3 linked regions of the Silvibacterium dinghuense genome follow. The main gene of each other region encodes a partner of the protein of the gene in region 3 in a complex. Links are inferred from orthologs where the notes say so. Each region holds a gene or a part of one and is shown on either strand. Other genes may lie near its edges. The genes, in order: tsaB, tsaE and ESZ00_RS20375.

Region 1 (9,540 bases), on a different replicon or contig from region 3:
TGCCCGGTGGGACGAGGCAAGCGAGTTCCCAACGGATGTAGTGCGGCAACTGGGCGAGATGGGGCTGCTCGGAATCATTTTTCCGGCGGAATACGGAGGCAGCGGCCTCGGGTACGTGGAGTATGTGCTGGCGATCGAGGAACTGTCGGCGGTAGACGGTTCGATCGGGATCATCGTCGCAGCTCATACCTCGCTGTGTTCGAACCATATTTTCCTTGCCGGGAATGAAGAGCAGAGGCGGAAGTACATTCCGAAGCTGGCCAGCGGCGAGTGGCTGGGCTCCTGGGCGCTGACCGAGCCGGGCTCGGGCTCCGACGCCTCGGCTGCGCGGACGACGGCGACGAAGGTGGACGGCGGCTGGCGGCTGAATGGCACGAAGACCTTCATCACCAACGGCGGCCATGCGGACGTGGTGGTGGTGATCGCGGTGACGGATCGCGAGAAGGGCACGCATGGGCTCTCGGCCTTCGTGGTCGAGCGGGGTACACCGGGCTTTCGTGCCGGGAAGAAGGAGAACAAGCTCGGTCTGCGGGCGAGTGACACTTCGGAACTGATCTTCGAGGACTGCGTGGTGCCGGAGGAGAACCTGGTCGGCAAGCTGGGTGAGGGTTTCATCGACGCGATGCGTATTCTCGACGGTGGGAGAATCTCGATTGCGGCGCTGTCCTTAGGGATCGCGCGCGGTGCCCTCGATGCCTCGCTGCACTATGTGAAGGAGCGGCGGCAGTTCGGCAAGGCGATCGCGGAGTTTCAGGGCATCCAGTGGAAGCTGGCGGATATGGCGACGGAGCTTGACGCGGCGCGGCTGCTGACTCAGAGGGCCGGAGTGCTGAAGGATGCGGGCAGGAAGGTAACCCGAGAGTCGAGCATGGCGAAGCTGTACGCGAGCGAGGTTGCGGTGCGCATCTGCGACGAGGCAGTGCAGTTGCACGGCGGTTACGGCTTCCTCAAGGATTTCCCGGCCGAGAAGTTTTATCGCGATGTGAAGCTCTGCACTATCGGCGAAGGGACCAGCGAAATCCAGCGCATGGTGATTGCGCGGGAGATATTGAAGGTGTCACCTTCGCGCGGGTGAGCGCTCTCGCATTGCGGCGCGTCTGAGAGATGAATCGGCGGTGACTCTTGTGGCATGGGAGCTGCGATGAGCGGGTTTCTCCGGGATCTTCGGATCGTATTGCGTCAACTGGGCCGCGCGCCTCTCTTTGCTCTTGCGGCGGTTATCACGCTGGGTCTGGGCATCGGAGCGAACACGGCGATCTTCAGCACGCTCGATGCGCTGTTGCTGCGCATGCTGCCGGTGCGCGATGCGGGTCACGTGTATACCGTCACGCTGGAGCACGGCGGGACGCAGCCTCCGAATACCTCGGGCACCGGCTTTGGCAATACCTCGTTTGCTTTCCCGGTCTTTGAGCGTCTTCGCGAGCGGACCGACGTCTTCGATGCACTGATTGCGCATGTGCCACTGGGTGGAGGTAAGGTGGCGGTGCGCGTGGGCGATACGCCTGATGAGCGCGCGGGCGAAGAGGTGAGCGGCAATTATTTTTCCGGCCTGGGCGCTCCGATGGAGTCGGGCCGCGGATTGACGGACGACGAGGAGCGCACGCACGCGCAGGTCGCCGTGATCAGCGACCGCTTCTGGCAGGAAGCCTTTGGCGGTGCACCGGACGTGATCGGTAGAACGCTGTTTGTCAAAGGCGTGCCGCTGACTGTCGTAGGCGTAACCGCGCCTGCGTTTCATGGTGTGAGCTATCTGGGCGGCGTGGATTTCTGGATTCCTCTGCAGACGAGGCCAGAACTGGCGGCGTGGGGTGACACGAAGGAGTCGCTCTATGGTTCGCCGAAGTGGTGGGCGGTGCCGATGGTGGCGCGTTTGCGTGCGGGCATGACGCCGGTTGCGGCTGTTCATGCGCTGCAAGCGAGCTTCTGGCAGGCATCGGAAGAGAGCGCAGGTAAGCTGGATCGCGCGAAGTGGCCAGCCACGCTTGGTTTTACTGCAGTGCGCGGCGTACTGGGCGCGGAGGGCCGGTATGGGCCGGCGCTGCGGATTATGATGACGCTGGTCGCGCTGGTGCTGCTGATCGCATGCACGAATGTGGCGCTGCTGATTACAGCCCGCAATCACGCCCGGAGGCGCGAGTTTGCGGTGCGGCTGGCGCTGGGCGCGAATTCGCAACAGTTACTGCGACAATTTCTGATCGAAAGCGTGCTGCTGGTAGGAGCCGGGTCGCTGCTGGGGTGGGCTCTGGCCATGATGGTCACGCACGCTCTGGCGGTATGGGCACACATTGAGACCGGGCTCGCACCGGATAGCGCCGTGCTGGGTGTGACGCTGCTTGTGGCCACCGTAACAGCGCTGGTCTTTGGACTGGTGCCGCTGCGCGGCATGCTGCGGCTGGACCTCGACGACGAGTTGAAGGCCGGACGGCAGATGAGCGGCGTGAGCCGCGCGCAGACCTTTGCCGGCAACGCGGCGATGGCGGTGCAGGTTGCGCTGTGCTTTACGCTGCTGACGGCATCGGCGCTGGCGGTGCGCAGCCTGCTGCACTTTGAAGAGCGGGACCTGGGCATGGATGCGCAGCGGGTGCTGGTCTTCGATGTGACGCCGCAGCAGGTGACGACGGATACACAGGCCCTGGGTTTCTATACGCGGCTCATGCAGCGGCTGGAGGGGGTGCCGGGTGTAGAGTCCGCCTCGCTGGTGCGCTTTCGTCCTGGATCGTCGTGGCTGATGAGCGGTGGTATCCATCTGGATGGGGTGCTGCTGCATGAGGCTTCAGGCGCGAAGGCGGGTATTTCCGCGAACGACGTAGGCCCGGGCTATTTCAGCACGATGGGCATCGGTCTCTTGCAAGGACGCAGCATCGAGGAAGGCGACCGTGACGGCGCGCCGCTGGTGGCCGTGGTCAACGAAGAGTTTGCACAGCGCTATCTGAAAAATGGCGCACTCGGGCATCGGATCGATCAGGATCCGGGCTACCTCATCGTTGGCGTAGTGAAGGACAGTAAGTACAAGAACGTCACAGAGAATACGCGGCCCACCGTGTACTACTCCCTGGCGCAGCGCGGGATGATGGGGCAGGTGACGGTGGCGGTGCGCGCCGGTGGCAACCCCATGGCGTTGCTGCCGGATGTCAGCCGGGCAGTGCGGGAGATCGATCCTTCGATACCGCTGCAGAAGCCGATGACGGAGGAGACGCAGTTTGCCGAGTCGTATCTTGTGCCGCGGCTCTTTTCACGACTGGCTGTGGGTTTTGGCCTGCTGGCGGCGGTGTTAGTGGCGACGGGGCTCTATGGCACGCTGGCCTATCGCGTGCAGCGGCGGCGTGCGGAGATCGGCGTGCGCATGGCGCTCGGCGCGGAGCGAGGCCGCATCGTGGTGATGGTGCTGGGTGAGAGTTTGCGCATGGCGGGTGGAGGGCTTCTATTGGGAGCTCCACTGTGCGTGATGATTGCGCATCTGTTGCGCTCGCAGCTTTATCAGCTGGACCCGCTCGATCCTTTCAGCCTCAGCGTGGCGCTGTGCCTGACCGTGCTGGTGGCAGTCCTCGCGGCTCTGGTTCCGGCGCGCCGGGCGGCGTCTCTGGACCCGATGGAGGCACTGCGCGTCGAGTGAGGCGGCCCCGCAGCGGTATGATCGTCGGCGGATGAGAGACGACGAGGAACAGGCAGCTCGGAGGCTGGCGGAGCGGGTTCTGGAAGGGGATACGCGCGCGCTGGCGCGCGCGATTTCGCTGGTCGAGAATGATGCGGCGGGAGCGCGGATGCTGCTCTCCGCCTGTTTTGCCTCCAGTTCTGCTTCTGGCCGTCAGAGTCTTCGTGTGGGGATTACGGGTGCTCCAGGCGCGGGAAAGAGCACGCTGGTCGATGGGCTGGCGCGGGCGTGGCGTGAGGCCGGTGCGCGGGTGGGGGTGCTGGCGGTCGATCCCACCAGTCCTTTCACGGGCGGTGCGGTGCTGGGCGACCGGATACGCATGTCAGGAGCGGGTTCGACTTCTGAAACAGCGCTGGCCGGTGGCATCTTCTTTCGCAGCATGGCGACGCGTGGCGCGCTTGGGGGACTGGCACGCGCTGCTGCGGATGCGGCACTGCTGATGGAGGCCGGTGGCCGGGAGGTGGTACTGATCGAGACTGTCGGTGTGGGGCAGGACGAGGTCGATGTTGCGCGGCTGGCGGATGTGACCGTGGTGGTGCTGGTGCCGGGGATGGGCGATGACGTGCAGAGCCTGAAGGCCGGGCTTATGGAGATTGCCGACCTATTCGTGATTAACAAAGCGGACCACGAGGGCGCAGACCGGCTCGAAGGGGAGATTCGCAGCGTGCAATCGTTGCCAGGCAGCAGGCACATTGCTGTCCCGATATTGCGGACGGTAGCGACGGAGGGCACTGGTGTAACGGAACTGCGAGCTGCGATCGAGAGTCTGCGGAATCAGACCATGCAACGTGGGCGGATTGCGGAACGTCGCGCCGCCTTCTGGCGTTTGCGATTTGAAGGGATGCTGCTCGCAGCGTTGCGTGCGCGGCTGGCGTCGCAGGGGCTCGATGACGCGGCACTGGCCCGCCATGCGGAGAGGATTGCGGCAGGCGCGGAAGATCCGTATCGATTGACGGAGGAGCTGGTGCGGCGGGCGCTTGGCCCTGACGTCGGGTGATGATCCGCTTTGCGCCAACCTGCGAGAATGGAGGAGTGATGAGTGGATTGCAGAGCCTGGAAACACGCATCGATCACCTGGGCATTGCGGTAATCAGTCTCGAAGCTGCCTGTGGGCTCTATGAGTCGCTCGGGCTGCGTGTGGAGCACGAGGAGACGGTGGCGCAGGAGCGGGTGCGGGTGGCGATGATTCCGACCGCGACGGGGCGGATCGAGCTGCTGGAGCCGACCGAAGAAGATTCGCCAGTTGGACGATTCCTGAAAAAGCGCGGTGAAGGTTTGCATCATGTGGCGCTGCAGGTAGAGGACATTGAGGCAGCGCTGGCCGCGCTCAAAACACGCGGCGCAAGGCTGGTCTCGGACCGTGTGCAGCGTGGCGCGGGCGGTCACCTGTATTTCTTCGTGCATCCGGAGAGCGCGGGCGGTGTGCTGCTCGAAATCTGCCAGGATTCAAAACAGAATGGGAAGTGGAAGGAGGAGACGGTTCATGCTGTTGGGGATTGACAGCTGCGGTGGCGTGGGGTCGGTAGCGTTGGCTGCCTGGGAGGGGGGCGAAGCGCGGCTGCTGCAAATGCGTGAACTGGCGGGGAAGACGTTTGCCTCTGATCTGATCCCGGTGGTGCGGGAGTTGCTGGCTGAGCAGGGCGCCGTTGTGGGGGATGTGCAGGCGATTGTGGTGGTGCGCGGGCCAGGGAGCTTTACCGGGGAGCGCATTGGGCTGAGTACGGCGAAGGGGCTGGCTGAGGCGTTGGATGTGCCGGTGGTGGCGTTATCGCGGCTGGCATTGCTGGCGCGAAAAGGTGGGACGGCGGCAGCCGCGCTCGATGCGGGACGGCGGGAGATGTATTGGGGTGATTTTTCTGGCCCTGGCAGGCAGGAGGAGGCTGAACGCCTGCTGGCGGTGAGCGATGCCCCGGCTGCCGGGCAGGTTGCGGTCTGCGAGGATGCGCTGGCTGAGCTGCCGGGAGCGGTGCGGGTAACGGCTCCGACGGCATGGGATGCGATCGAGGCATCGCTCGCCCGCTTGCAGGCGGACGATTATGAGGACGTGGCCTCGCTCGACGCGAACTACGTGCGGCGGTCGGATGCCGAGCTGTTCGGAAAGCCGGTGCGGGCAGGGTTGGAGCATCCTCCGGCCGGAGCCTGATTGCCTGCGCATGAGCGAACGGATAACAATGACGCTGCGTGCCTTACGGATAGAAGACTTGAGGGCGGCGATGGCGCTTGCCGCGGAGGCGCCGGAGGCTCCGCACTGGAGTGTGCCGGTGTGGCACAGGGTGCTGGAGCGCTCGGAAACGATTGTCCTGGGAGCTTTTGTCGCGCATGCACTGGCCGGGTTTGCCGTGGCGTCCGTAACCCTGGATACGGTGGAGCTGGAAGCGATTGCTGTGGCAGAAAAGCATCGGCGGCAGGGGCTGGGGGCGGCGCTCTTCGAGGCGGTGCTGGAGGCGGCGCGGGCGCGTGGCGCAGTGCGGCTGGAGCTCGAAGTGCGGGCGGGGAATGCGGCAGCCATCGGGCTATACCGGCGGGCTGGGCTGGCGGATGAGGGCGTGCGGCGGGCGTACTATCGCGATCCGGAAGAGGATGCATTACTGATGGGCAGAAATCTTGCTCATGTCTCGGACAAGAGCGAAAAAACTCCGGATTAACCGTTGCCGACAGACCTCCTCAGTGCTAGGTTGTACGTCTGAAAGAGAAGGAGGTATCTTCCATGGAGCTGGAAGCGAATCGCTTGCCGGAGAGTGAGGAGATCCTGAAACTCGAGCAGGAACATCGTCACTACTCCGAGCAGCTTGAAGCACTCACCCAGAAGTCCTACCTTTCCGAAGAAGAGCAACTTGAGGAAACTCGCCTGAAGAAGCTCAAACTGCGAGCCAAAGACGCCCTGACTGCCCGACGAAACGGTCACTCCCACGCCTACGCTGTCTAGATCTGCTGGATCGAAAGACCGCAGATCCGCTGTCCTGTCTGCAGAGGCAGGCAGAGAAGATTTTCTGTGCCTGTAAGCACCTGATTGTGCAGGTTCGGGCTGGACAGTCCTCTTTGCCTGCTGAGGCGAGCGGGTGTTTTGTGTCTTCACGAAGAACCCTGCCTGGTAGCTACAGGTGGGAACTCCGGCACTGAAGAGGCGATGAACCTATAATGAACGGGAGGTTCTGCGCCTTTTTTCTGACAACCCATGGTTCGTGACGGATATTTTTACGGAATCGCGCTGTTTGCGGTGGCCGTGCTGCTTTATGTGCTGACGCACAGTCTGCTGTTGCCGGTAGTTCCGGTGCTGCTTGCCTTTTTCTTTCTCTGGTTCTTCCGCGATCCGGAGCGGACGATTCCGCAGGAACCGGGACTGGTGGTTTCACCGGCGGACGGCAAGGTAACCTCGGTACTGCGCGTGACTACGCCGGAAGGCGAGTCGCTGAAGATGAGCATCTTCCTGAACGTGTTTAATGTGCACGTGAATCGCTCGCCGGTGACCGGAGTGCTGGAAGACGTTCGTTATCAAAAGGGTCTGTATCTGAACGCGATGAACCCGGAATCCGCGGAGAAGAACGAGCAGAACATGGCCGTGGTGCGCGCGGATGAGGGCTACACCGTGGCCTTCAAGCAGATTGCCGGCCTGCTGGCGCGACGGATTGTCTTCCATCCGGCGGTGGGAGCGCGGTTAAAGCGCGGCGAGCGCGTGGGGCTGATCAAGTTCGGTTCGCGCGTGGATGTCATCCTGCCCGGCAATGCCGAGATCCTGGTCAAGGTAGGGGACCACGTGAGTGGCGGTTCGACCGTGCTGGCGCGGATGCCACAGCGCAATCCCAAGGCCGAGCAGGACGAGCAGCTGGTGGAGTCGCTGGCTTGAAGCCTGTGGCGAAGGCAGGCCGTCGCCGCCGCGGGATGTACATCCTGCCGTCGATGTTTACGGCGGGCAATATCGCCGCCGGATATTACGCCATCATGCAGAGCCTGCAGGGCTCGGTGCGTGAGCCGCATCACTTCGACTACGCGGCGTTGGCCATCGGTTTTGCGATCCCGTTCGACGCGCTCGATGGGCGCATCGCACGCATGACGAATACGACCAGCGATTTCGGCAAAGAGCTGGATTCGCTGGCCGACGTGATCACTTTCGGCGTGGCGCCGAGCATCCTGGCCTTCAGCTGGGGTGTTCACATGCTGCCGGCGGCTCTTGATCCGGCGCTTCGGGAGAAGCTGGTTCAGATCGGCGGCTTCCTCTGCTTCGTCTTCCTGCTGTGTGGGGCGAGCCGTCTGGCGCGCTTCAACATCAGTCACGATCCGGTGCCGAAGAATCCGGGACGGCCGGGACGGAAGTATTTTGTTGGCATGCCGATTCCGGCAGCGGCAGGCGTGGTGGCTGCGGTGGTGCATGCCTTCGCAGGGCGTCCGGTCTTCAATCAGTGGATTGCCGTGGTATGGCTGGCACTGGTGGGGCTGCTCGGGTTCCTGATGGTGAGCACCTGGCGCTTCTGGAGCGGTAAGGAGATTAATCTTTCCAGCCGCCATCCTTTCCAGCTCATCATCCTGATCGGGCTGGTGATCTACCTGCTCGTCTTCTTCTCGCGGATCGTGTTGCCGATCATGGCCCTGATCTATATGTTCTCGGGTATCGTGGCACGGATCGCCTATTCGAGGCAGCGTCACCGGAAGACCGCGCAAGCGGAGACGCTGAGCTCCTCCTCTACCTCTTCCACGGGAACCCCCGCATGACAGAGAGATACAGAATTGCAATTGTTGGAGCCGCCTCGCTGCGCGGCAAGGAATTGAACGAAGCGCTGTCGGAGTCTTCTTTCGGCGCCGCAGAGTTTTCGCTGATGGATGATGAGGCGCAGCTGGGACAGCTGGAGTCGGTGGGGGATGAGGTTACGTTCATCCAGCGGATCGAACCGGATGCCTTCACGCGTGAGGACTTCGTCTTCTTCGCCGGCGAGGAAGAGACGACACGCAACCATTGGAAGCAGGCGCTGACGAGCGGCGCGAGCATTCTGGATTTGACCTATGTGCTTGAGAAGGAGCCGGGTGTGCTGGTTCGCTCTCCGTGGGTGCGCGAGGCGCTGGGTGAGGCTGCCAGCGAGTCGCTTCCCGGCGAGCCTGACTTGACCACACCGGCGATTGTGCCGGCGCATCCGGTAGCGGTGGCGCTGGCGCTGATCTTTGCACGGCTTACGGATGTGGCCACGGTGAAGTCGGCTTCGGCAACGGTGCTTGAGCCAGCATCCGAATACGGGCGCGCGGCCATGGACGAGCTGCACCAGCAGACGGTGGGCCTATTGAGCTTCCAAAGCCTGCCTAAGCAGTCTTACGATGCGCAGGCCGCATTCAATCTGCTTCCGGTGCTGGGCGAAGCGGCGAAGATCAACCTGGGTGAGAGTGAGGCGCGCATCCGGCGTCACTATGCGCTGCTTGCCGGGCATGTTCTGCCGAAGGTGGCCATTCAGCTGCTGCATGCGCCGGTCTTCCACGGACATAGCTTTTCGCTGGCCCTGGAGCTGGAGCAGGCGGTGCCGGTCGAGCATCTTGAAGCGGCGCTGGGCTCCGAGCATATGGATGTGGTGCTGGGCGACACTGAGCCGCCGAGCAATCTGAGCAGCGCGGGGCAGGGCGATGTGATGGTGCGGGTGCGTCCGGCTGAGGGCGGCGATCAGGCCACGACGCGGTTCTGGATCTGGGCGGCGCTCGATAATCTCAAGTTCGGTTCGCTGAATGCCGTAGCGTGTGCGCAGGATCTGCGCCGGCTGCGTCCCAAGGGGAAGGTGCAGTAAGGCCTTCAGGAAAGGTAAAAGGCAGCGGTCCTAAGATAAATTCAGGGCCGCTGCCTTTTGTATCTGTAACCGTTACAGATGTTTACTTCGACTCGGGCACGAAGAGCTTGAGCCGGACATGCCAGGTCG
Region 2 (9,690 bases), on a different replicon or contig from region 3:
CATTGCTGCCGCTCACCTACTACGCGGTCACGGTCTCAGCACGCTTCCGCCATCCGCTCGAGCCGCTGATCGTGATCTTCACCGTCTATCTCTTCCAGAGCGCCGAGAAGCGCTGGACCATCTGGCCCTGGCGGTGAACCAGGGCACTGTCATTTATTCAGTTTGATGGAGCGGCCTTTGTATCTCCGGGAACAGGCTGCAAAGTCGGTGCAGCGGGCGTAGCTTTTTCCATGGCTGGAATCAGGTTATCGCTATCCTTGGTGAAGATGACGTTTATCGAGGTCTTCACCTCCACAACCTTGCCCCAATGCTCATAAGGTTTGTAGACACGATGCTGATAGCTACCTGCCGAAGCGCATCTGGACCAGAAACGGCCTTGACGTCGTGCATTCGCCCATCCTTGCCGATCGTTCCTTTGATCTTTACGATCCCGGCCATGCCAACAGGCTTGGGTACAGCAGGGCAGCCGTTTGTACTCGTGGTTGAAGACTGAGTCTGTTGATCTTCAGCCCAAACCATAGGCAGAACGGAAACTAAGCAAAGCGCTACGATGCATCCACGTAACCCGAACATGTAAACACACTCTCAACGGCAAGGATGGTCCTGGCTAAAGAATACTAGTGGTGAAACATCTCTCCCGCGCAAGCGGCACAAACCCTTACGGCTCGACCTCTTTCACCTTCTGCGCGTACCAGGCCTTCGCGTACTTCCAGTGGATATACGCCGAGTGGTTCAGGTGATAGATCAGCCCCTGCGTGCCGTCGAGAAATCCGCCGCGGAAAATGTAATTCTTGATGAACGTAAAGAAGGGGTTCACCACTCCCAGCCAGATCAGTGCGCCGGTTGACTTCGCCTTCCCACGCCGCACCAGCACATCCAGCGTCTCCGTGCTGTAGTCGTTCATGTGGCTCAGGTAGAGCTCAAAATCCGGGTACGCATAGTGCAGCAGATCGTTCTTCAGCGTGCCCTTCGGCCCTTCGTGCTGCGGCGTGCCGTGCGGACCGCCCTTCACGTCCATCACCGCCGAGCCGCGCTTGAACAACCGCAGCTTGTGGTCGGGATAGAACCCGCCGTGCCGCACCCAGCGATCCATAAACAGGTTCAGCCGCGGCAGCCAGTAGGCCGTAAACTCCGGCTTGTCTTGCTCTGATTTCTCAAGTACCTGCCGAATCTCCGCCGCCAGCTCCGGCGTTACGACTTCATCCGCGTCCAGCAGCAGTATCCAGTCGCTCGTGCACTGGTTGATGGCAATCGTCTTCTGCTGGGGATGCCCCTCGAAGTTGCGGTTAAACGAGTGCTTGGCGCCGAACTCGCGGGCAATCTCCGGCGTACGATCCACGGAGCCGGAGTCGACGATCACAATCTCGTCGGCCCAGCGGACGCTCGAAAGGGTGCGCGGGAGGTTCTTCTCCTCGTTGCGCGCGATCATGGCGACGGACAGCGTGGCAGGCATCTTCGCTTTCAGTTATATCGCGAAGCCGCGCCCGAGAGGCTGCTATGCACGAACCTGCCCTCGTCAATCGTTGCGCAAGGCCGCCATCGGGTCCACGCTCGCAGCCCGGCGAGCCGGCACCGTCGCGGCGAACAAAGCGGCCAGCGCAAGCAGCAGCGGATCATAAGGCGCAACGCCAAAAAGCTGACCGGCAATAGCCCGGCCCACACCGATGGCCGCAGGAATGCCGAGGACCAGCCCCAATCCCACCTGCAGAAATGCGCCGCGCAGCACCATGGCCACAACAGACTGACGATCTGCTCCAAGCGCCATGCGGATACCGATCTCTCCCGAACGCTGTTCGACCGAGTAGGCAGTGACGCCATAGAGTCCGACCGCCGCCAGCACCAGCGCCAGCGCGCCAAACAGCATGGTCAGGCGGGCGATAAGCTGCTCCTGAGCGTAGTCGGCGCTGAGAAGCTCATCGTATTTGGAGAAGCTCTCTACCGTGAGATCGGGATTCACTTCCGCGACTGCGTTGCGCACCTTCTCTTCCAGCCCCGGAGGATTGCCCGGCGCCCAGAGAACAATCTGGCGCAGATAATGCGAGCGGGTTTCGCTGTTGATGTCATCGCCACCCAGATACTGCTCAAACTGGGTCTCCGGCATAAAGAACATGGGTTCGGCCATCCTGCCGCTCTGCAGATGCTCCGCGTTCAACAGATATTGGATATCCGCCACCACGCCGATAATTTCCATATCGCCGGCATGACCGGCCAGATTCTTTCCGAAATGCTGGCCGATAGGATTCTGCCCCGGGAAGAAGTGCTTCGCAAAAGCATCGTTGACCACAGCGACATGCCGCGAGGAAGCAGTGTCGTCCTCCGTAATCGAACGTCCCTGCAGCATGCGCGTGCCAAGAGTCTGGAAGAAGCCGGGCTCGATACGCACATACCCTGCGGTCACATCCTCTCCCGGAGCCGGCTCAGGCCGTCCCTCGATGCGAATGAACGTATCCCAGTTGTCGCCGCTCATCGGCGCATAGAGCGAGGAGCTGGCGCCACGCACGCCTGGAATAGCCTGGAGACGATCTTCGATCTGCCGGTACAGCATGGGCAGGTCGTTCGGCTGATATCCGGCCAGCAGCGGCTCGACCGTGGCCACATAGCGGCCCTCGGTCTTGAAGCCGAAGGACTGATGCTCCAGGTTGCGCAGGCTCTGGGTCAGCATGGCCGCCGCGCTCAGCAGCACCAGCGAGAGCGCCGCCTGCGAGATCACAAGCGCCTTCTGCGGCCATGCAATCTTTTGCCCGCTGGAGCGGTTGGCCCCGCGCAGCGCCTCCACCGGCTCGGCATGCGAGCTGATCCAGGCAGGCGCAATCCCGAAAACCACACCCGTGAGCGCAGAAAGTCCCATGGCAAAAAGCAGGACCGTCCACGAAGGGCTGGCCTGGATTGGAACGTAATGATCTCCGCCCGAGAAGGCAAAGTGCAGAATGAGGCTCGTGCCGCCATAGGCCACAAGCAGCCCGGCAACGCCTCCCAGCACGCCCAGAACGACACTTTCAAACAGCGCTTTTCGCACCAGCAGCGCGCGCGAAGCGCCAAGCGCCATGCGCACCGAAAGCTGCTGACGGCGGGCAAGGCCACGCGCCAGCAAAAGATTGGTCAGGTTCGCACAGGCAATCAGCAGAACGCAGCCGGCGGCCAGCAGCAGCAGGCGCAGTCCATCCTCGTAGCGCGCGCGCATCTGCGCCACGCCCGCGCCTCCCGGCGTAAGAAAGAGCTGCTGCTTGGGCAGCCGCTCCCGGTCATTCGCCTGCATATCTTCTATGTGACCGAGCTGCCACTGGCGCAGCTCCAGGCGCAGCTTGGCCTCCAGAGCCTTCGGATCGGTGCCGGGACGGACCCGGCCGATGACATCGATCCAGTTCTGGTCGGCATTGTTCAGCAGCGAGCTGGTGCCCTGCATCATTGGCTCGTCAGAGAACGGAATCCAGAGATCGGGTGTGCCCCAGGTGCGGACGCCAGCGCCGAAGAAGCCCGGTGCGCCAATGCCCACAATGGTGAAGGACTTGCCATTGAGCTCGAAGGAGGCACCCACCACCGAGGGGTCCGAGCCGTACTTCTGCTGCCAGGTGTGATACGCCATCACTGCCACCGGTGCGGCGTCCTCGCGGTCGTCTGCCGGCGTAAACACGCGCCCTGCCCATGCCCCCACACCAAAGGTGGAGAAGAAGTTTCCCGAAACGAACTGGCCGATGCGCAGCTCCGCGCGGCCGGCGACACCGCTGCGGCGCACGCCGAGCCCGGTATCGCCTCCCTCGAAACCCGCCAGGTCGGCAAACTCCGGCGTATGGTCGCGGAAATGCCGATAGAGCTCATAAGAAAAGAGCGAATACTCGTTATCCCCGCGCCCGCTCTGGGTATAGCCGCCGATGACGCAGCAATGGATCTGATCCCCGATGCGATAGAGCTCCGACGGCCGGGCCACCGGCAGCGACTTCAGCATCACCTGCTGCACCAGCGTGAAGATGGCCGTGGTCGCGCCGATACCCAGCGCCAGCGTCAGCACCGCGGTCACAGTGAATCCCGGCGCCTTGCGCAATTGCCTCAGGGTATATCTCAGATTAGCCCACATCGCTCATCGCTCCTTTGGCGGTCACCGGATAGAGAAGCACGTTCCCGGCCAACGGGGAGCGGTGAAAAGTCTTTGAAAGTAAGGCATTTAAACAAAACATCCGGCCCAGAAGCGTGTTCACACGCGAAGACAGGTGTGCGAAATCGAACAGGGTTACCGGGGCCGCAGGAAAAACCTGCGTCATCCCGCTTCAGCCGGTACAGATCCATCATCTAATCTGGAGCATCAGCCTCCATAGCATTTCAGACAGCCTGTGCAGACTCGATCCGCTCAGGCGCTTGAGGAAGAAACTTTGCGGTATTGGAAAGCGCTCACATTTCTGCGGCTCCTCCTGCCTCTGCTCCTGCTGGTATCCCAGGCCTCAACCCCGCTCATGGCCAGCAGCAAGGACCCGCATTTCGACTACGAAAACCCGATCCAGACCGATCCCATCCGCGATCCGCAGATCACCAAGGTCGGCAGCACCTGGTACATGACCGGGACCGCCTTCCCTTTCTTCGACGGCACCGCCGCCGGACCGATCCCCGGCGTAAAGCTGTGGTCTTCCACCGATCTGACCCACTGGAAAGACCTGGGCGTTCTCGTCGCACCGAGCAAGGATCGCTGGTATCGCCGCCGCTTCTGGGCGCCGGAGCTCTTCCCCTACAAGGGCAAGTGGTATCTCACCTTCTCCTGCCCCTTCGGCGAAACACCCGACAGCCCCGAGAGCATCGCGCTCGCTGTCGCCGACACCATCACCGGCCCGTATAAAGTCCTCACCGAAGACAAGCCGCTCACCGAGGGCAACGGCGCCACGCTCTTCCAGGATGACGACGGCAAAGTCTACCTCTTCCGCGACGGCGTCACCGCGACGCTGGTCGATCTGCCCAACGCCGTCCCCATCGGCCAGCCGTTCCCGGTGATCCAGCCCGGCGCCGACGGCGCATGGGACGGCCCGGCGAAGGGCGGCCCATCCGTCGGTCTCGAAGGCCCGACGGTGATGAAGCACGGCCGCTCCTACATCCTGCTCTATTCGTCCTGGGGACGCGGCTACGAGGTCGGCGAGGCAACAGCCGACACCATCACCGGACCATGGCGCAAGTCACGCAGCAATCCCATCTACGGCGCGCAGGACGAGGAGTGGGCGAAGATCTACAAGCACGCCTACACGCAGAAGTCCGATGTCCCCTACGGCCAGCTCGGCCACGGCTCACCCTTCATCGGGCCGGACGGCGATCTCTGGTTCGGCTGCCACGGCTACCTGAAGGGCAAGGGCCAGCTCCCGCACCTGGTCATCACACCTATGCGCATCGATCATGACCAGGTGAAGATGGTCGTCACCTGGACGCCGCAGGTGCTCTTCTACCCCAAGAAATTCCACGTCCGCCCCACCGACACCCGCCTCGCCTCACCGGATTTAGCAACGCTAGCCGACCAGTAGTGGGAATGCAGGGATAGGGGATAGAAAAGACCCGGTGCCCCACGTTTCAACCCTGAGACGCGGGAAGGCACGAACCCTGGATTCCCCAGTCTTCCGAGAGGGAAACGAAAACGGGTGCCCCACCCAAGCTCCGCTTGGGTGGGAAGGCACGAACTCCGCACACGAAAGAATAGAACCCCCGACACGCGACCAACGGGAGCGGGGCCGAAGGCGATTCGCCCTGCGCGCAGCAGCTATTTGAGCGTGAGCACGATCTTTCGCGTGTCGCCGCCGGCCGAGGTCATCACGATCTCGCCATCGCTGCGCCGCTTCACGCTCGGAAACTTCTCACCCCACTCCACCAGCACAATGCTGTCCGGTGCAGCCAGGTCATCGAGCCCCAGCGTATCGAGCTGCCGCTCGCCTTCAATGCGGTAGAGGTCCAGATGATAGAGGTTCACCGGCGTCTTCGCCGCGCCCTGCGTGCCCTCATATTCATGCACCAGCGTAAAGGTTGGACTGGTGACCTCGTCCGGCTCTGCCGCATCCAGCGCCTCGGCAATGCCCTTCACCAGCGTCGTCTTGCCCGCGCCCAGATCGCCGCGCAGGATAAGAAACTTCGGCGGAGCGAGCAGTTCGGCAATCTTGTGGCCGGTCGCGATGGTCTCGGCGGCAGAGGTCGTCGTGAACTCGTAGGTCTTCCCAGCTTCAGCCTTCCCGACAGCTTCTGCCTTTGCCTTTTCGGTCGTCGTCATCGTGCCTCCAACGCTTCCAAGATATCCTGCGGCAGACCTGCCAGCCATGTAAAACCGGCCGCATCCTGCGGTGAAAAACGATACGCGCGCCACAGGTGCGCGACCGTATCCGTGGCCAGCAGCGTGCGCTCGTCCTGCTCACGAACAGCAAAGTCCGCGGCAAGCCCGTGCAGGTAGACTGCTGCGCTCACCGCCTCAGCCGCCTGCTTCGGATGCTGCGCCAGCAGGGCTGCGACCATGCCGGTAAGAATATCGCCGCTGCCGCCCTTGGCCATGCCCGGGTTGCCGCTCGTGTTGATGGCAAGCTGCCCATCGGGCTGCGCCACGAGTGTACGCCATCCTTTTAAAACCAATGTGACATGGTGCTTCGCAGCAAACTCCCGCGCCAGCGGCTCGCGCCGCGCCTGCACCTCCTGCGTGGGGATGCCGGCCAGGCGCCCCATCTCGCCCGGATGCGGCGTCAGCACCATCGTCCGCCCGCGCCCATCGAGCTTATCGATATGCTTCGCCATAATATTCAGCGCATCGGCATCGAGCACAACCGGGATTGTCGTGCGCTCCAGCAGTTCCAGCACCAGCTTTTCCGCCGATGGCGATTGCCCAAGTCCAGGCCCGATGGCCAGCACCGTGATCCTGTCCAGCAGCGCGTCGAAATCGATACGCTCGAGATCGAAACCACCGTCGGCAGCCTCCGGCAGCGCCTCGGTCATCAGCTCAGGAGTAATCGCCGCGACCAGTGGCAGGATCGACTCGGCCACCGCCGTCGTCACCAATCCCGCGCCCGCGCGCAGCGCGGCCAGCGACGCCATGGCCGGAGCGCCCGATTTCCCGCGCGCACCGCCCACCAGCAGCACATGACCGAAATTGCCCTTGTTGCTCTCCGCCCTGCGAGGCCCGTCGAGCGCCGCCTTTGCAGCGCCGCTCCAGCTCAGGTTCAAAGTAGAACGAATCGCCGCGTCAGGAGACCCGATCGGCGCAACCACAATCGGCGCATACACCGATCCACAGAGATTCCCACAGACATGCGCCAGCTTGGGCGCGGTAAACGTAACAACGGCATCCGCGCGGAATGCGCCTTCGACCGCGAACTCGCGCGAATCGGCACCCCAGCCCGAGGGCAGATCGACCGCGATCACCGGCATCTCGAGCGCGTTCACCCGGTCCCGCAGCGCCGCAGCCGTACCCCGCAGCGGAGGCTGGAATCCTGTTCCGACCACCGCATCGAGCAGCAGATCGGCATTTTCGAAAAGCTCGCGTACATCGGGACGGCCGAGATCCGCCTCTTCGCGGACCAGCACCGGCTCCATCGCCATCTCTTCGAAGGCGATCTTCGCATCGCCCTTCAGCGCCGCCGGATCGCCCAGCAGCAGCACATGCACCCGTCGCCCTGCAGCGATCAGCTCACGCGCAGCGACAAAGCCATCACCTCCGTTGTTGCCCCGCCCGCAAAATACCAGTATCGAGCGTGCGGAAGAAAACTCGCGCACCACAAAGCGCGCCACCGCCGCTCCGGCATGGCGCATCAGGTCGATCGACGACACGCCGTATGTCTCGGCCGTCACCCGATCGGTGGTCCTCATCTCGTCGGCAGAAAGTATCCGCATCCCGTCTCGCATCCTAACCGATTCCAGATGCGCAAAGGAGCGCTGTGGAGTGCACACATCGCGAGAAATCGCCGAAAAAGAAAACGGCCTCCGCAGAGGAGGCCGTCTCGTTCTGAACGATTCAGGGCTATAGGTTTGTCATTCCGACCGAAGCATTCGTTCTTTCCGTTGTCATCCCGACCGGGGAGCGAAGCCGAAGGCGATCCGCCCTGCGCGCAGCAGCGACCAGTCCTTACTGCGGAGCGCCCTGCTCCGTCGCAGCCGCCGCCGGGGTCGCCGGCTCGCCCTGCTTCGAGGCAAAGTAGCTGTGATCCCAGAGGTTGCGGTAGAAGACGCCGGTCAGCTCGGCCGCCTTCGGCCCGAAGGTCGGGCGTCCGCCTTCGAGGAAGAAGACCGTCACGATCCGGCCGTACTGCGTGTCCGCATAGGAGGCGAACCAGCCGAAACGCGTGCCGTTGTCCGAGCAGGTGCCGGTCTTGCCCATCACCGGGAATTGGCTGAAGTTGGCGCGCAGCGAGCGGGCAGTGCCGTAGTCGACCGCTGCCGCCATGCCGCTCTGAATCTCCGGAATGATGCGGGCGATGTCGAGCGTGCGCTTGATCTTGGGCTGGAAATTCAGCACCTGGTCGGGCGAGGTCGGATGCTGCAAGTAGTAGAGCGTGCCGCCGTTGGCGATGGCCGAAACCAGCGCGCCAAGCTGCAGCGGGGTCATCGAGACGCTCTCGCCGAAGCTGCACATGCGGCCTACGCCGCCGCGATCCTCGGGCAGCACCTGATCGGGATAGACGCCGAGCTGCTCACCGGGAATGTTGTAACCGGCCAGCTCACCCAGGCCGAACTGGTTCGCATAGTGGCGCACGCGCTCGAAACCGAGCCGGCGGCCGATGGTCTCAAAGTAGAGGTTATTTGAGTGCGCCAGCGCCTCGGTCAGGGTCATGTGGTAGTTGCCGCCCAAGTTCACCGGCGTGTCCTTGGTGATGATGCCCTCTTCAAGAGCAGCCAGCGCGACCGAAACCTTGATCGTCGAGCAGGGCTCGGCGCCGCTCGAAAGCGCGAGCTTCTGGTTCACCATGGCCAGGATGCGGCCGTTACTTGGGTCGATAGCGACTGCGGTGCCGTTCATGTTGCCGAGCGCGGCAATCGCCGCCTCGCGCACCACCGGGTCTTCACCCGCCGTGATGTCGCCCTGCGTCTGGTCGATATCCGTAAAGGAGCTGGCATAGAAGCGCTCCCCGCCCCCACGGCGAATCACCAGATTCGCCCGGCGCAGACGCGCCCCGCCACGGGTACGAACACGGGTCGACGCGCTGACCACGCGCCGGCTGTGCTGGCGGCTGGCTATATGCCTGGCCGCGGCAGCCGACTCATGAACACGAGTCGCCCGGCGATGGGCGGGATGGCGGGTGGTCGCGGAACCGGCACGGCAGAGCGTGGAACCGGCGAGAGCCATGGCGAGCACGAAAAGAAAGAGACGCTTCATCGATTATCCGATCCTGATATCCGAATCCGGAGGCCGTGTCTCGAACCCCGATCCTTCAGCCGTTGTTCTGGGCCCAGCTCTGAACTCTGTCCCGGGCTTTCAAGCGTTCTGACTTGCATCGTACGCAGAAACCGCTCGTATGACCGCTCAAAGTGATGCCAGAGTGATCGGCACTGCTCAAAAGAGGCAACAGATACCGAAATGGCAAACGCCGCAAAGCGGATAACCTGCCGGTAAAAACCCCAAATGGAATCTGGAGTTCCGCCAGGCAGTTCCGCTGGCTCAAAACTGCTTGCGTTTTGGGTGGAGTTGCCTGCACCCAGTGTACTTGAGAGTTACGGTCAGCTTCCAGCCGCCAACCGTTCATGAAAGAAACTACA
Region 3 (9,590 bases):
ATCGTGTACCAGGCGCGGCTCGAAGCAGCATAGGCCGTGCCCACCGCCGACTTCACCGAGGAGGTCCAGCGCGGTGTCACGCCCGGAGCGCCGAAAGCGGGGCCCTGCTGCGTCAACCAGTTGTACTGCGGAGTAAGTTCGCTCATCTTCTTTCGTGCGCTCCATGGCCGCGAACCCAGGCGGCCTCAGAACCCGCGTCCCATACGCGGGCCGGTTAAAAGGGATGGAAGTGCTGAAGTGCTTCTGACGCTACTCACGCTACAGCGCACACCCCTCGTCGGAGGATGAATTCCCTGAGAATCTCAGCGATTTTTCCCCGGGAGAAGTAGAACGCCCGCCTTTGTAGGATTCCACGGAACGGCGATTCGATCCATTTCGTTTCTTTCGAACACTTCCGCCCAACACCCCAGCCTGAAACAAAACGCGCCACATCGGGACCGGAAAGGCAGGGTATAGGGAATAAGGGTGTGGGGTGCAGGAAAAAGCGGACAAGTAGCCCACCCAGGCCCGAAGTCGGTTTGTGTGGGGAGGCGAAAACCAGGGTGCCCCGTCCAAGCTCCGCTTGGGCGGGAAGCGACGAACCCAGGCACCTCAGGTCTCACCCCTGAGACCTGGGTTCGCAGAACACCGGGTGCCCCATGTCTCGATTCTGAGACATGGGAAAGCACGAACCCCCTTGCGAAACTCTGCGTTCTTTGCGTCCTGGCGCTGAACAGGACTACACCCTATCCCCTACACCCTACATTCAAAGAATCTGCGAATTCGCATCCGGGTCGGGATGGAACTGCACTTCGCCCATCGCACGGGTGATCTCATGGTTCTTCATGAAGTACTCCCAGCAGAAGCCGGTGCGCAGGTTCTCCGCCATGATGATGCTGATCCCCTGGTCAATCCCCAGGACGTCTTCGGCGTACCAGTTGGCCTTGGGGTTGAACGCATCCACGAAGCCATACCGCGTCCACGCCTTGGGGTACTTGTCCTTGATGTTCAGCAGCACATGCGAGCACTCGGCGGGGAGAAACGGCAGCGACCCGGCCGGCGCGCAGGGCACCACCGTGCCGTCCGGCTGGCCCATTGCCGGTGGACCACCCCATACCCGGTAGCCGGTGCGCGAGTCCGAGGCCGAAATGCCCCACAGGTCCTGATCGATCCAGTTAAACTTCTGCCCCAGCACCATGCACCATAATTGGTGCGCCCGCGTCGCCGCGATCGAGTTGGTGAAGTAGTTCGTGTGCAGGTCGCGCACCGCGCGGTAATCGCACCAGGCATGCGCGTACTGGTGGATGAACAGCGGCGCCACACCGCTGATGTACTGGATGCCGCCGAAATTCACCACCGGCCGCTGCAGCGCGTTCCATGTCTCGGCCGGGATGGGGTGCGTCGGCGAGCCGATCGCCATCAGGTACATCGTCATCAGCTCGGAATAGATATCCCAGCGATGCTGCAGGAACCCCTGATCCGGCAACCAGCCCATGGAGAGCGTCGTGCCGCCGTTCAGCATCCACTGCCAGTCCACGCGGCGGTAAAAGGTCGTCGCCAGCGCCTCGATCCGCGTATTCCCCGTAAAATACTGCCGGCACAGCAGCACCCCGCACAGCAGCAGCGCCGTGTCGATCGACGAGAGCTCCGAGCCGAACATCCGCTGCCCGCTCTCCATGTCGATGAAGTGGTAGAGGAATCCATGCTCGTGCGGACACTCTTCCAGCAGAAAGGCGAGCGTCTTCTCGACCCGCGCCTCGCAGAGCGAAGGCGACAGGTAATTCCGCTTGGCGGCGATGCACAGCGCGCTCAGCCCGAAGCCCGTCGCCGCAATACTCGCCACCCGGCTCAGCGAGCGGCCCGCCGCCGGAGCGCGGTCCCGCACCAGCCCGGTATTCGGACTGGCTTCTTCGTAGAAGAAATCGCAGGCTCTTCCTTCGAGATCGTCCAGCAGCGCCTCGGCAGCCTTGGAAATCTGCGTCAGCGGCCGGTTGATGAACATGCCCGGCGTCTGCGGATATTGCTGCGCCGCCTGCTGCTCGGTCTTCGGTTCCTGACCTGGTTTCACCGTCGGCGCCGTGGGCTGGTTCTGAAAGCCTGCCGCCAGCGCGGCCGGTCCGCCCAGCGCGAGCATGCCCGATGCCCCGGCCTTACGCAGGAGCTGTCTTCGAGTTAGTTCTTTATGAGTCAAAGCAGTCGTGTCTTATGAGAGATGCAGCCAGCCCCCCAAACGACTTCCCGCAGCCGCTCATTCCCGCACAACTCCCGTCTCCAGCTTCTCATGGACCCTCTTGTTGAGACGCCACAGGCCTGTGAAGGTTGCGTGGAACCGTTGCCCGCCGGGTGCTCCACCCATGACCCGCAGTTGGGGCCTGGGCGGGTCTCTCGCGAATCTCATTCGCGACCAACGGGAGCGGATGCGCAACGCGCGGCTGCCCGGACGGCCAGTCCTCGCATCCGATATGATCGAGGACGCAGCTATCGCCGGCTCGAGCGAGCCCCGGCGTCCCAGGGATTCTCAACCGCAACATCGCTAACCACGAACTCAACGATTCGTTCCAAGAAATCAAGGAGATATCGCAGTGGCCTACGAACTCGCACCCCTTCCTTACGACTACGCCGCCCTTGAGCCCCACATCGACGAAGCGACCATGAAGCTGCACCACGACAAGCATCATCAGACCTACGTCAACAATCTGAATGCGGCGATCGAGAAGCACCCCGACCTGGCCAAGCACACCCCCGAGGACCTGCTCAAGAACCTCAACAGCATCCCCGAGGACATCCGCACCGTCGTCCGCAACAACGCCGGCGGCGACGTGAACCACACCATGTTCTGGAAGATCATGACCCCGAACGGCGGCGGCGAGCCCACCGGCCCCATCGCCGAGCAGATCGCCAAGGACTTCGGCAGCTTCGAGGCCTTCAAGAAGCTCTTCAACGAGACCACCGCCAAGCAGTTCGGCTCCGGCTGGGGCTTCCTGATCTGGGACGGCGGCAAGCTGGCCATCATCACCACCCCCAACCAGGACAGCCCGCTGCTCCACGGCAAGTTCCCCATCCTCGGCAATGATGTCTGGGAGCACGCCTACTACCTCAAGTACCAGAACAAGCGCCCCGACTACCTCGCAGCCTGGTGGAACGTGGTCAACTGGGCCGAGATCAACAAGCGCTTCGAAACCGCCAAGGCCTAACCGCGAGGGGTAGGGGATAGGGTTTAGGGTGTAGTTTCCTTACCACTGCCCTGTTCCGTACCTCTTCCCAAAGGAAAGCCAGAAAAGCCCCGCATTCCCAACGAATGCGGGGCTTTTCTACGTAAATCTGTCATCCCGACCGAAGTGGAGGGACCTGCGGCCGGGTGCCGGGTGCCCCACCCATGACAGTTTCTCGTCATGGGTGGGGCTCCGAAGAACCCCAAAGTAAGCCACAGACGAAAACACTTTCCCGCAGAAGGCACAGAGAGCACACAGGGTTCCGTGCCCATGCCGGCATCCCGGTTCGCGCCAAGAACGCCAGGCTCCGCCAAGTCCGCGAAGAGATTTCAGGAAAAGAACGGACGGATACCCCAAATCTCGTTCGGTTCGAGATATGGGTTCGCAGGATGCCGGAGTTCGTACTCTCCCACGTCTCAGAAGCGAGACGTGGGGCACCCGTTTCCGCCTCCACCACACAGAACCCCGGATCGCGACCAGCGGGAGCGGGTACGCGAAGCGGATCGCCTGGACGGCCAGTCCAACTTTTTCTTCCGACCCGGGTTACAACTCAATGCAGGAGACTTCGCGTCTCCCCCTTGTGCTTTTCATGGAAAGGAACAGTCCGATGCGCTTCCTGAACGCTCTTCTGCTGTCAGCACTTGCCGTCCCTGTCGCGGCGATGGCCCAGACTTCTCTGCCCGCCGGAACCCAGCATTTCGTCCTCTACCAGGGCGATAAGACCGTCGGCTCGGCCGACCGCACCATCCAGCCCACCGGTGTCGGCTATACGCTGACCTCCCAGGGCAAGGTCAGCCTCTCGAAGTTCAGCTACTCCTTCAGCCAGACCCAGCACCTCGACAAGTCCCTGAACCTGGTCAGCAGCCAGATCACCGGCAACGTCAACGGCAAGCCGGTCACCTTCACCGCCCACGCCGACTCCACCGGCCGCGAATTCCAGCTCGGCATCAACGCCGACGGCAAGAACACCCAGAACTCCGTCGATCGCCACCAGCATCTCGTCCTGCTCTCCGATCTCGACCCGGCGGCCTACACCATCCTCACCCAGATCGTGATCCAGAAGCCGCAGACCTCCTGGGCGCTGATTCCCAAGGAGCAGGGCATCCTCGTGCCCACCGACCTCACACCCGATACCAGCGTCCGCGGCCGCCTCAACGGCAACCAGATCGACGTGCAGCACGCAACGGTGGTGGTCGGCGAGCAGAACCCGGTCTCGGTCGAGCTCTTCTACGGCCATGACGGCGATCTCCTCGAAGCCGATCTCCCCGAGCAGAACTTCTACGTCGTCCGCGACGGCTTCAAGCTGATCGACCGCCCCAAGCCCGTCCTGCCCCGCGGCCAGAACCCGCCCGCACAGGACCAGCAGGGCCAGCAGCAACAGTATCCCCAGCCCCAGCAGCAGTAACTGCTGCGCACAGAGCGGGACTGGCCGTCCAGGCCCTTTGCGCTTCGCGCCTCCGCTCCCGTTGGTCGCGATATGGGGTGTGCAGGGTGCAAAAAACTCCGGGTGCCCCACGTCTCGCATTTGAGACGTGGGGAGGTACGAATCTTCCTTTACCATCCCCCGGACTTGTCATTTCATTCCGACCGAAGCATTCTTCTTACTTTGTTATTCCGACCGGAACGAAGCGCAGTGGAGGAACCTGCTGTTCCCCGGCCAGGCGAAGATTCCGGACGGCACCCCACCCGGGGTTTCTACACCCTATCCCCTACACCCTGAATCAAGACCATCGCCTCGTCCTTCGTCCGCACCCGGCCCTCGAGCTGCGCGTCCTCGGCCATCGTCAGCAGCCGGCGAAACTCCGGCCCCGGCGTATATCCTGCCGCGATCAGGTCCCGGCCGGTAATCAGCGGCTCCGGACGAACCTCCTCCTGCGACAGCGCCTCGTATTTCGCCTTGGCAAACTCCCACAGTGTCAGGTCGCCGATGCTCGCCGAGGCGTCCATCCGGTGCAGCGCGAGATGCTCGGGAAAATCCTTGAGGCGAAAGAAGCGCTTCAGCGTCGACTCCTTCATCCGCATCACATCGCCAAAGCGCATGTGGTTCTCCACCAGCAGCGAGACCTGCGCCGCGTCGTCGTTCGAGAAGCGCAGCCGCCGGCAGATATCCTCGGCGATCTTCACCCCTACCTCGACGTGCCCGTTAAATCTGATTCTTCCCGTCCCGTCCGCCGGAGCCGGCGTAAACGTAGCCGGCTTGCCCACATCGTGCAGCAGGGCCCCCCAGGCCAGCGTGGCCGAAGCCCCCTCCGGCAGCTGCTCGAGCAGCATCATCGTGTGCACCCAGACATCGCCCTCGGGGTGATACTCCGGCGGCTGGGCTACACCGTGCAGCCGGTCGATTTCCGGAAGCACCTCGTGCAGCAGCCCTGTCTCATCCAGCAGCTCAAACGCGCGCCGCGCATGGCCCTCGGTCAGCATCCGGGTCAGTTCGTCGCGCACCCGCTCGCAGCTCACCTGCACAATCTTCGCAGCCAGCGCACGAATCGCCGCCGCCGTCTTCTCTTCGATCGCGAAGCCGAACCGCGCCGCAAAGCGCACCGCCCGCAGCATGCGCAGCTTGTCTTCCTCGAAACGCACAAATGGGTCGCCAATCGCCCGCACCAGCCCGGCTTCGAGGTCCGCACGTCCGCCGACAAAGTCCGTCACCGACGCCGCGACATCACCTGTTTCAGCCAGCGCCTGCGGATCGAGCAGCATGCCGTTGAGGGTGAAGTCGCGCCGGACCACATCCTCTTCCACCGAGTCCGAAAAGCGCACCGAATCCGGCCTCCGCCCATCCGAGTACGCTCCATCGCTGCGATACGTCGCCACCTCGGTGACCCTCTGCACGCCATCGGCCTCGCCGGAAACCTCCTCCGCCACGAGAACCACCCCGAAGTGCGCCCCCACGGCAAAGGTCCTGGGAAACAGCGCCATCACCGCATCCGGACGCGCATTCGTGGCCACATCGAAGTCCGAAGGCGGACGCCCCAGCAGCAGATCGCGCACGCACCCACCGACAAAGAAGGCCTCAAAGCCCTCCGCCCGCAGCCGCTCAACGACCCGCGCCGCAGTTTGCTCCGCGATGCTATGCATCTTGCTTAACTTCGTTTCTTCCATATGCCTCTTAGCGCATTCCGTATGAGCCATGCGGCGAGCAAAATCGACCATCCACCGATGACGTAGCAGAGCAAAATTCCTTGCTCGCGACCAAGGTTTATGACCCCAAGACCTATCAGCATAAAGAACAGCGCGAAGATCGCGATCCCCACCCGCTGCACCATCGGAGCGTCTTCACTCCCCTTCCACAACAGGCCATCTACACGAGCTGCATTTTTATGCGCGTCTTCCCAGACGATGTTGCTCTGATTCCGCTCCACCTCTGCGACATACGCCCGCAGCTCCCGCCCATCCTGCTGCTCTGGCAATTGCAGATTTCGTTCGTCCACGATCATTCCTTTCAGGCCATCCTGCTATTCTGCTCCACCTCACAATCTCCGCGTATGATTCGATCGCGTCAAATCGATACGATAGAAGTGTGACCCTCGCGACCCTGCCCCTCGGCCTCATCCTCGGCATTGAAAGCTCCTGCGACGAGACCGCCGCCGCCATCGTCGAGCGCGGTACCGTCATGCGCGCCAACGTGGTCGCCTCCCAGATCGCCACGCACTCGCCCTACGGCGGCGTGGTGCCCGAGCTGGCCTCGCGCGAGCACCTGCGCAACATCGTGCCCGTCGTTCGAGCAGCCATGGAGCAGGCCAGCCTGAAGCTCTCCGACATCGACGCCATCGCCGTCACCTCCGGCCCCGGCCTCGCCGGAGCGCTCATGGTCGGCATCAGCTATGCCAAGGCGCTGGCCTTCGCGCTCGGCAAGCCGCTCATCGCCGTGAATCATCTCGAAGGCCACATCCACGCCGTGCTGCTGGCGCAGAGCGCGGTGTTACAGAATCAGCCACAGGCCCAGCTCGCCGAGACCGAAGACCGCACGCTGCCCGAAGGGCCGGTGCTCGCCCTGGTCGTCTCCGGCGGACACACCCACCTCTATCTCGCCCGCCGCCGCGGCGAAAGCTGGACCTATCGCAACGTGGGCCGCACGCTCGACGACGCCGCCGGCGAGGCCTACGACAAGGTGGCCAAGCTGCTCGGCCTCGGCTACCCCGGCGGTCCGTGGATCGACGCGCTGGCCGCGCACGGCAATCCGCACGCCGTGCCTTTCGCCATCTCCAACATCAAGGCCAAGGCCCATCGCGGAGGCCGCAAGGGCATCACCTCCTACATGGCCAACAAAGCTGCCGTCCCAACCGGGTCCACGGCCAAACAAGCTGTCATCCCGACCGGAGCGGAGCCCGAAGGGCGAAGCGAAGCGGAGGGACCTGCGGTTCCCCTCGCTGTGGACCATGACCCCGAATTCACAGAAACCTTGTTCTCCTTCAGCGGCATCAAGACTGCGGTACTCCGCTATACGCAGGTGCACGAGATGCAGGCGTCCATCGAACATCGCCGCGCCGTGCTGGCGACCATGCCCGACGCCAAGCCCTCGACCGCGCTGGCCGAGGTGCTGGCCGTCTGCGACCAGCCGACACTCGACCTGATCGCCAGCTTCCAGCGCGCCGTCGTCGACGATCTCCGCCGCAAGACCTTCCGCACCGCCGAGGCTCTTGGAGCAACCACGCTGCTGGTCTCCGGAGGCGTGGCCGCCAACCGCGAGCTGCGCGTCCGCTTCACCGCCGAAGCCGCCGACCGCGACCTCTTCATCGCCTTCCCCTCACTCGCCCTATCGACCGACAACGCCGCCATGATCGCCGCCGCCGCGTGGCCCAAGTTCCTAGCAAGAGACTTCGCCGCGGAAACACTGTCCGCCGATCCGGGACTGGCGCTGGGAAGGTAGAAGCAGCTTTTAGCTGCTAGCTCTTAGCTTTTAGCAAAAACCTGAGGGTGGCCCATTCGCCCTCACTCAACTACTGAAACTTCATATAAAAGCGGATATCGTCGAGCGCGTCCTCAACACTCGACTTAACGAGAGGATCGGCTCTCAACTCCTCCAATCTCTGGAGGACGATTTCGAGATCGAGTTGACGGTGAATTCTCGCCAGATGCCCGAAGCAGGTTGCGGCATTCCATCGCACCGCTGAAGCGCGATGGTAACTGAAGGCAAGGCACTTCTCTTGAACCCACTTCCAGTCAGGATCGTAGTAAGCCGCACTGAGCAGCGCATTGCTAATTTGCTGCTCATCGCTACTTTGCAAAAGAGATTCCACTTCCGCGCGACTACGCTCCACCACTGCTTGATATCTCACGTCGAACCGCCTCGCATCTAGAGTAACGGCATGCTGGTGCTTTCCATCTCGCGCCGTTCGAGATGTGGGTTCGCAGGGTTCCGAAAATCGGCAAGAGGTCCATATCCGCCCCACTCAAGCCAAAATCAGGCTTGCATGGGCCACCGATCAGAAATCGCGACCAACGGGAGCGCCACGCGAAGCGAAAGGCCTGGACGGCCAGTCCCGCGACCAGCGGGAGCGTCGTGCGAAGCGGAGGGCCCGGACGGCTAGTCCCCCCACGCAATCCTCTCCAGCAGCTCGCGCAAATGTCCGGCACGCGCCGGATTCACCATCGTGGCAAAGGCCACCTTCCCCTCCAGATGCCGCCGAAAGTCGGCGTGCCCATCGCGATTCTGCCCTTCCGGCCCATGACGCACGCAGTTGGTCAGGATCGCCTCCAGCCGCTCCAGCTCACGCCGCGGCAGCTGCGGCTGCGCGTTCACCGTCAGTCCGGCCAGGTGCTGGCGCACACCGCGCCGCATCAACCGCGTTTTGCGCGGATGGACAGCAAACCCTTCTTCGGCGGCGATGGCCGCTACCCGAAGCGCGAAGCGCTCCGCCCCGCGCGCGAACAGTGCGTCTCCGGAGAAGGCAAGGTCGTCCGCATAGCGCGTATACGTCACACCTGCCTTTTCCGCGAGCCCGCCGATCCGCCGGTCAAGCCGCAGCGCGCAGAGATTCGCGATCGCGGGAGAGGTGGGAGCGCCCTGCGGCAGATGTGGCCGGGCGTAGAAGATGCGCGCATCCTGCAGATCGGCGGCGCTCAGTTCGCAGCCCGTGTTGCGCCAGACCCCGCGCGGCGTGGTCGCCGTGCACAGGCCGCCCAGCAGGTCGGCCACCGGCTCCGGATAGCCCAGCGTGCGGAAAAGTGCCTGCACGCGGGGACCGGAGATGGAAGGGAAAAAATCCCGGAGGTCCATGCGAAGCACAACCTCGCGCCCTGCATGCGGCGCGGCGAAGCTGACGATCGAGCGGCCCCGGCGGAAGCCGTGCGCCGCCGGATGCGGTGGAACCGGCGCAAGAATCTCCCGCAGGATGCGCCGCTGCATGCTCTTGAGCCGCGGCCCCGGAACCTCCAGCAGGCGGATGGCGCCGTACG

Evidence for each region.
Region 1: the proteins of ESZ00_RS20375 (region 3) and tsaB are in contact, whole or in part, in a solved structure (PDB 4WQ4), measured with the Escherichia coli proteins. The link is inferred for Silvibacterium dinghuense from one-to-one orthologs.
Region 2: the proteins of ESZ00_RS20375 (region 3) and tsaE are in contact, whole or in part, in a crystal structure (PDB 6N9A), measured with the Thermotoga maritima proteins. The link is inferred for Silvibacterium dinghuense from one-to-one orthologs. Residues at the interface, in WP_004082750.1 of Thermotoga maritima: Cys10, Asp11, Arg49, His50, Leu82, Gly84, Gly135, Gly136, Glu154, Thr155, Leu156, Asp157, Asp158, Ser159, Glu162, Asp165, Lys166, Arg169, Leu170, Tyr175, Lys213, Thr214, Leu217, Tyr218, Gln221, Arg222, Asn324; in WP_004082108.1 of Thermotoga maritima: Leu37, Gly38, Lys46, Lys57, Val59, Lys60, Ser61, Thr63, Phe64, Thr65, Leu66, Met67, Val69, Pro71, Tyr82, Arg83, Leu84, Asp86, Asp88, Phe89, Asp93, Ile128, Asp130, Glu131, Arg134.

What each region holds. Positions count from the first base shown.
Region 1 is NZ_SDMK01000001.1:671,840-681,379, reverse strand. Bases 4,117-6,965 are described here. They hold tsaB (tRNA (adenosine(37)-N6)-threonylcarbamoyltransferase complex dimerization subunit type 1 TsaB), read left to right. Parts: upstream 4,117-5,135; coding sequence 5,136-5,795; downstream 5,796-6,965. Other genes in these bases: ESZ00_RS02520 (phosphatidylserine decarboxylase family protein), read left to right, coding at 6,828-6,965; ESZ00_RS02525 (DUF465 domain-containing protein), read left to right, coding at 6,360-6,578; rimI (ribosomal protein S18-alanine N-acetyltransferase), read left to right, coding at 5,806-6,297; mce (methylmalonyl-CoA epimerase), read left to right, coding at 4,688-5,152; meaB (methylmalonyl Co-A mutase-associated GTPase MeaB), read left to right, coding at 4,117-4,649. Outside these bases: ESZ00_RS02555 (acyl-CoA dehydrogenase), read left to right, coding at 1-1,075; ESZ00_RS02550 (ABC transporter permease), read left to right, coding at 1,142-3,613; more of meaB, read left to right, coding at 3,645-4,116; more of ESZ00_RS02520, read left to right, coding at 6,966-7,496; pssA (CDP-diacylglycerol--serine O-phosphatidyltransferase), read left to right, coding at 7,532-8,359; ESZ00_RS02510 (Asd/ArgC dimerization domain-containing protein), read left to right, coding at 8,356-9,411; ESZ00_RS02505 (aldose 1-epimerase), read right to left, coding at 9,494-9,540. UniProt on the Escherichia coli protein: Required for the formation of a threonylcarbamoyl group on adenosine at position 37 (t(6)A37) in tRNAs that read codons beginning with adenine.
Region 2 is NZ_SDMK01000001.1:1,056,926-1,066,615, forward strand. The notes cover bases 4,477-7,475. They hold tsaE (tRNA (adenosine(37)-N6)-threonylcarbamoyltransferase complex ATPase subunit type 1 TsaE), read right to left. Parts: upstream 6,227-7,475; coding sequence 5,726-6,226; downstream 4,477-5,725. Other genes in these bases: ESZ00_RS04155 (glycoside hydrolase family 43 protein), read left to right, coding at 4,477-5,492; ESZ00_RS04165 (NAD(P)H-hydrate dehydratase), read right to left, coding at 6,223-7,475. Also shown: ESZ00_RS04140 (glycosyltransferase family 39 protein), read left to right, coding at 1-137; ESZ00_RS04145 (glycosyltransferase family 2 protein), read right to left, coding at 659-1,453; ESZ00_RS04150 (ABC transporter permease), read right to left, coding at 1,517-4,072; more of ESZ00_RS04155, read left to right, coding at 4,365-4,476; more of ESZ00_RS04165, read right to left, coding at 7,476-7,830; ESZ00_RS04170 (penicillin-binding transpeptidase domain-containing protein), read right to left, coding at 8,063-9,310. UniProt on the Escherichia coli protein: Required for the formation of a threonylcarbamoyl group on adenosine at position 37 (t(6)A37) in tRNAs that read codons beginning with adenine.
Region 3 is NZ_SDMK01000004.1:170,303-179,892, forward strand. What follows is about bases 5,995-8,893. They hold ESZ00_RS20375 (tRNA (adenosine(37)-N6)-threonylcarbamoyltransferase complex transferase subunit TsaD), read left to right. Parts: upstream 5,995-6,726; coding sequence 6,727-8,061; downstream 8,062-8,893. Other genes in these bases: ESZ00_RS16900 (CCA tRNA nucleotidyltransferase), read right to left, coding at 5,995-6,269; ESZ00_RS16905 (hypothetical protein), read right to left, coding at 6,275-6,628; ESZ00_RS16920 (hypothetical protein), read right to left, coding at 8,132-8,470; ESZ00_RS16925 (reverse transcriptase family protein), read right to left, coding at 8,719-8,893. In the rest of the region: ESZ00_RS16880 (glycoside hydrolase family 15 protein), read right to left, coding at 1-146; ESZ00_RS16885 (glucoamylase family protein), read right to left, coding at 746-2,113; ESZ00_RS16890 (superoxide dismutase), read left to right, coding at 2,562-3,173; ESZ00_RS16895 (hypothetical protein), read left to right, coding at 3,799-4,596; more of ESZ00_RS16900, read right to left, coding at 4,887-5,994; more of ESZ00_RS16925, read right to left, coding at 8,894-9,590.